Regions from separate parts of the Algoriphagus sp. Y33 genome, predicted to be linked through region 1. Evidence: riboswitches for the same ligand, from Rfam matches in the RefSeq annotation. Region 1 holds a riboswitch; the other holds the start of a gene.
The links. A riboswitch is a leader RNA that binds a small molecule or an ion and turns the genes downstream of it on or off. The one in region 1 is predicted to bind thiamine pyrophosphate.

Region 1 (3,211 bases):
GTATCAGCAGGAGCAGGTCGAGAGCTTTGATTTTTCTCAGCTTTAGTAATTGCTTTGGTATCAGAAGCACTTTCACTTGACTTTTGATCTACTTCCGTCCCGACAGGAGAATTTTCCGCAATAGCCTCTTTTTCAGTTATAGTAATTTCTTCTACCTCATTTTCAGAGGCATTCCCGATACTTTCTGCCATCTGAATTTCCCTATACTCAGGATGTTCATTTCCTGAGAAATCAACAGAATTCAATCCCACTGCCAAAAGTACCAGGGACGCAGCGACCCCGCTCGCCCAATAGGCAATAGTTTTACGTTTGCGCAATGCGCGTTTTTTCTGAAAAGCTTCCCATGCACCCAATTGGTAAGGCACAGAAGCCTCTGCTAACTTCTTTTTAAGGGAAGCAGCAATTTCTTTATCCAGCTTATCTTCCTTCATATTCTTTCAAGTGTAATGAGACTAATTTACGGAGCTGCGTCTTCGCCCGGGCGAGATAGACTCTTGATGAGCTTTCTGACAAGCTAAGCTTCTCGCCAATTTCCTTGTGGCTGTAGCCTTCAATTTCATAGAGATTGAAAACCATTTTATGATCCTCCTGTAACTGATTGATAAGATTGATAATATCCTGAAATGCCAGATCTTGAAGCGCACTCATTTCATGGAAAACCCCGGGATCCTCAGTCACATCGGTTTGATTCTGAAACTTCTTCTGCTTTCGGAAATAGTCTATAGCGGTATTTACGGTGATACGGCGAAGCCAAGCCTTCACAGACTGGAAATCATCAAATTTCTTAATAGACCCGAAAAACTTCATAAAGGAGTCGTTCGTGATTTCATCGGCCAGTGCTCTGTCCTTGGAATAGGACAGACTGATCCCCATGACATAGCCATAGTATTTTTTATAAAACACCTCTTCGTGCTTAGCTGATCGTCGTTTGCAACCTTCGATCAACTCCTGATCAGTCCAATTCAATTCAAACCTATTAATCTATGGTTTACGACTTCCATGTTGGAGTCGGAATTCTCACTAGTTAGTTATTCATGTTTCATCTCGTCATAAGCAACCTACTCAGGGCTTTTGCTTTACACCAGTCCCCCTCACATCTTTGTAATCTACCGGAATAGCCAAGTTAATACAATTGGTCATTGTCCCTTTTTGGTTCTGGTTATAGCCGGAATTTGCAGCAAAATTAGATGCTTCTGTCGAAAATCCCGAGTTGATTGAATCATTCTCTGATCCGGCTTCCATAGCGCTACCGGCAAATATCAAAATCAAGTAGATTCGAAGAAGTGTCTTCATAATGCTTTTTTACCCTGACGGATAGCTTATCCCATTCGCTACAGTAATAGGAAAAAAATTTTGAGTAACCGGTCGCTATGGACAAATAGACAGTTACAGTATTCAAAGATTGGTGATTAGTCTATAGTACGCCCTAAGCTATGGGTAATGAGGTGCGGAAAAACATACTGCAGAAAGTCCACGAAGCAACTGGGATATCCCATATTCCCCAACAAAAACCTGAACTAGAGATTCACAAAACATCCCTTCTTTTTTCCCACTCTCACAATTTATTTGTAGCTTGGGAAAACTTTAGGGGTGTCCTCACTGAATACAGTAAGGACTGAGATTATACCCTTTGAACCTGATGCAGTTAGTACTGCCGAAGGAAAAAGCTAAGTGATACACGTGCTGTGTCTCCCCTGAAGTATATAATTTTTACAGGATGGAGATAACATATAACAATCAGACTCAGGAGGTACAGGAAGAAACATCGGTTTCAGACTTTGTTTTTCGTCAGATAGGCGAAAAACAAAATGGTATTGCTGTGGCAATCAATGAAACCATTGTCCCCAAGACAGAGTGGGCGAAGACCTACTTAAAAGCAAACGATAATTTATTGATCATCAAAGCAACTCAAGGAGGGTAAGTTATGAGCAAAAAAGACAAATCACCCATGCAGGGCAGTATTTCAAAAGGACCTATAAGCGGCTCTAAAAAAGTGTATGTACCGGGAAAAATCCACGATATCAAAGTAGCGATGCGTGAAATTGCGGTCTCGCCCACGAAGTTGTTCAGCGGAGGAACAATGAAGAATCCACCGGTAACAGTATATGACGCAAGTGGACCCTATACGGATGAAAATGCGGTAATCGATATCAAAAAAGGTTTGCCGCGTATCCGAGAGCAGTGGATTCTTGACCGCGGGGATGTGGAGCGTCTGGAATCCTCCACTTCAGATTACGGACAGGAACGATTGAACGACAGTTCGCTGGAACATTTGCGTTTTGAGCATATTGCAAAACCTCTGCGGGCGAAAAACGGTGCAAATGTGTCACAGTTGCACTATGCCAAAAAAGGAATTATCACACCTGAAATGGAATATATTGCCATTCGCGAAAATCAACGGATAGAAGATTTGAAAGCGCAATGGAACGGCGAATACGATACAATGTGCGCGCAGCATATAGGCGAAAGTTTCGCTGCGAATACTCCTAAAAATCTCATTACACCTGAATTCGTACGCGATGAAATAGCAGAGGGAAGAGCCATTATCCCAAATAACATCAACCACCCGGAAAGTGAGCCCATGATTATAGGACGTAATTTCTTGGTGAAAGTAAATGCAAATATCGGTAACAGTGCCGTGACTTCATCTATTGAAGAAGAAGTAGAGAAGGCCGTGTGGGCTTGCCGCTGGGGAGCGGACACTATTATGGATTTGTCTACCGGGGACAACATTCATGAGACAAGAGAATGGATTATCCGCAACTCACCCGTTCCGATAGGAACTGTTCCGATTTATCAGGCACTTGAAAAAGTAAAAGGTAAAGCAGAAGACCTGACATGGGAAATTTTCAGAGATACGTTGATCGAACAAGCCGAGCAAGGCGTATCGTATTTCACCATTCATGCGGGTGTGCTTTTGCGATACATCCCATTGACGGCCAAGCGAATGACGGGAATCGTCTCCCGTGGCGGTTCGATTATGGCAAAATGGTGTCTTTCACATCACAAAGAAAATTTCCTTTACACGCATTTCGAGGACATTTGTGAAATCATGAAGGCATACGATGTGGCTTTCTCTCTTGGAGATGGTCTGCGTCCGGGCTCGATCGCCGATGCAAACGATGCGGCACAATTTGCCGAGTTGGAAACATTGGGCGAACTGACAAAAATCGCTTGGAAGCACGATGTGCAGGTGATGATAGAAGGTCCC
Region 2 (3,211 bases), 2.2 Mb from region 1:
GCGTAGTGCCGGCAACTATCAATACAGAAAATTTAGATCCGGCAATTCCTACGGGAATTCAGATAGTGACCAAGAATGTTGTCGAGAAAAAAATAAAAGTTGCCTTGAGCAATACCTTTGGTTTCGGAGGGCATAATGCGACAGTGATTTTCAAAGAGTTTGTCTAACCTTTGGGGTTTAGACCCCAAAGGTTTTGTTTTTCACCACACCTCCTTAGAAACTGCATAGAAACATACAAGGAGATTTTTGAAAAGTGTGTTTGCTTATCTAAAACGGAAATATCAGCAGGACATGCTGACCGACTGTATTAAAATCCCGCCAGACCCGATTCAGTTCGGTATGGGTTTTGGCAGCTTCCAAACCTGAGAAGGGGTAGAGCCGTCCAGTAATTTTACGGCATTTTTGGGTAAGTATTCTGCTTACTTCGCTAATTTTCTTCAATCTAGAATCTGATATTTTTCCTTTTTTTTCCAGTTCACCCCATGAAGCATTGACTTGATGATAAAACTCATCCCGAAGATTTTGAAGTTTTTCCTCTTGCTTTCCCAGTAGTTTAAGGAAGTACTCAAGATGCTTTTTATCATAGCTTCTGTACTCATGCCTTCTCCAAAACGACTGCTCTATCAATTCCTTTAAGTGAAGAGAAATACCCAAAATATTCGCTGCAAGCGTAGCTTCGGCAAACTGAAGAAAGGGGTATTGGTAAACGGAAGCAGTCAATTGAGCTTTTTCCGGAAGAATTTCAAAGCAACGGTTTAGTGGAACTTCAACGTCATCGCATCGAAAAGCATGGCTTCCTGTAGCTACCATTCCCATGTAATTCCAACCGTCAAGAATAGTTACATCTTTTCTGTCGAGGACAAAAGCTTTGATCACCGGCTTTCCTTTTCCATCCAACAGTGCCTTCCCATCTTCCAATATCCCGCAATTGGCAGTGAGATGTGTAGCATGCAAGGCTCCCGATGCATAGGTCCAACTTCCGGAAATGATGTACTTTTCATCCACCAAATTGGCTTTTCCTCCTACAAATCCACTTCCTGCCAAGCAGAGTTTTTCGTCGGGGAAAATATCATTACGAAGTGACTCATCCATAAAGCCGACAAACCAGGCTGCACCTGCACAGAGCGTCACTGTCCATCCCAGACTCCCGTCCAGCTTTGCCAGTTTTTCCTCAATTTCCAAGGCTTCAGGCAGGGTACAACCCAGTCCTCCCAAGTCCTTTGGCACAAAAATCTTAAACCATTTTTCGGAATAAATCTCAGCCAGCCATTCCTCGGGAAGGTATCCAAGTTCTTCTGCTTTGGTAGCGAGTTCGTGGCTAAACAGTTTTGACTTTTCCATGGGCGTGGTCTAGTTCTTTTTTCCAATCGAAATAACCCAAAATGGCTATGACGAAAAGGAAAATGGTGAGAAATGAGATTAGAATCAGTTGCTTGTGAAAGAGCAAAGGAATGGCTACGATATTTGACACATTCAGCCATATCCAGTTTTCCAACTTTCTTTTTGCCAGAAGCCACATCCCTGCCCAGGCAGTAGAGGATACAAAAGCATCGATCACAGGCACATCGGAGTCGGTAAAATTGGTAAGCATAAAATAGAGAAATACCCAGCCGCCGAGGGCGATTGCCCAGGTGATTTTCTGCTCAGTAACTGTACTTCTTGAGATTTGCGAGGCCCCGGAATTCGATCTGTTTTTCCACATGGCCCAGCCATAAATACTCATTATTAGGTAATAAGCATTGAGCAGGGTTTCGGCGTAGAGCTTGGCATCCACAAGCAAGAAGCCCGAACACGAGATTCCGATGATGCCCGCGGGATAGAGCAACACATTGTTTTTGCGGGCGAGCAGCACTGAGGTGACTCCAAAACCCACAGCGAACCATTCCAGTACACTCGTGGATTTGATCTGCTCAGCGAGCAGACTCATGTCAATATACAATAGCATTTGAATAACGTTTTTGGATTATTCAAAAAAGGGAGAACAGTAATCTAGTCCCTACGCCGGCATTACCCGGATCAGGTGCTCAGTGATCGCTCACCGATGGGTATGATCTCAGCCCGAAATATTAGGGCACCCCTTAATTGATGATACTAAGATAGGGATTTATACATGATTTCGCTCTACGAGCCGGACTATCTAAGTTCGCTTCGCATAAAGAGGAATTTCCAAAACCTAAGGAATTATGGAAAATAACCAAGCAGGGAGCTAAAGTTGTAGCAAAGCACCGGGAAGCTTTATTGATGGATTGGGGCAAAAGATGCGAGTGGCTGAAATAGGATGATAAATCCTAGACCGATACCGTTATATCAGCTTTAGATAAATCAAATTCTGATTTCATTCCAATTAAGGTATGCATTATTTTAAATAGAAAGGCCTATTCCCATAGCAGGGAATAGGCCTTTATCATTTTATAAGTACTACGTACTTAATTACTTACTGCCACCATATTCTTGGTTTTGTTCTATCAGCGTATTATCCAATTCCAAAAGTGGAATTGGGAGAATTTCATGCTTTCCTGCCACAAAGCCTTTGCTTGCAAGTGCTTCTGCTGCTTTTCCATTTCGGACTAGGTCAAACCATCTATGACCTTCTCCTGCGAGTTCCAGACGTCTTTCTTCCAAAATTGTATGTATGGAAACGGGGATAGTTCCCAAGCCGACTCTAGCCCGAACGGCATCTAGCAGAGCCTGTGCACGGCCTGTATTTCCACCGCCTCTTACGAGTGCTTCAGCTTCCAAAAGATAGGAATCTGCAAGACGGATTTCATAGATATTTTGACGGAAGTTCAGTTCCATCACTCCGCCTCCCGTGGATCTGTCTTTCTGACGTCCTGCAAATTTCTCTAAGAAATAGCCGGTATTGTTGTAGCCTTTTTCATAAGTTACAGCTCCCGCTTTTTCCAAGCTATCCAAATCCGCAATGGTCGCTGATTTACGCGGATCGTTTTTCATCACTTGATACAAATCCGGAGTAACAGTCAAAAAGCTCCAGCCGGAAACATAATCAGGTGCAGTATCTGCGATTGGATTGTAACCCCGTGGACCTACCATGATGTTCAAAAGATTCCCTTCTGTACATCCCACGCATCCCCAATCACCATTTGATGTATTCGTAAAGGATACTTCGAAAATTGACTCCGAATTGAATTTATTATCAACTTCAAATAGATCGGAGAACTTGTCCAGTAATTTGTATCCATACTGGCTGGTA

Region 2: it holds a riboswitch for thiamine pyrophosphate, as region 1 does, so the genes downstream of both, pnuC (nicotinamide riboside transporter PnuC) here and thiS (sulfur carrier protein ThiS) in region 1, are expected to answer to the same signal.

What each region holds. Positions count from the first base shown of each region.
Region 1 covers NZ_CP061947.1:3,887,122-3,890,332, forward strand. Annotated here, with positions in the region: gene ID165_RS15585 (outer membrane beta-barrel protein) at 1-431, opposite strand, end outside; gene ID165_RS15590 (RNA polymerase sigma factor) at 418-966, opposite strand; gene ID165_RS15595 (hypothetical protein) at 1,063-1,293, opposite strand; TPP riboswitch at 1,577-1,680, shown strand; gene thiS (sulfur carrier protein ThiS) at 1,718-1,921, shown strand; gene thiC (phosphomethylpyrimidine synthase ThiC) at 1,925-3,211, shown strand, end outside.
Region 2 covers NZ_CP061947.1:1,675,981-1,679,191, forward strand. Annotated here, with positions in the region: gene fabF (beta-ketoacyl-ACP synthase II) at 1-167, shown strand, start outside; gene ID165_RS06735 (acyl-CoA dehydrogenase) at 268-1,341, opposite strand; gene pnuC (nicotinamide riboside transporter PnuC) at 1,319-1,945, opposite strand; TPP riboswitch at 1,976-2,089, opposite strand; gene ID165_RS06745 (RagB/SusD family nutrient uptake outer membrane protein) at 2,431-3,211, opposite strand, start outside.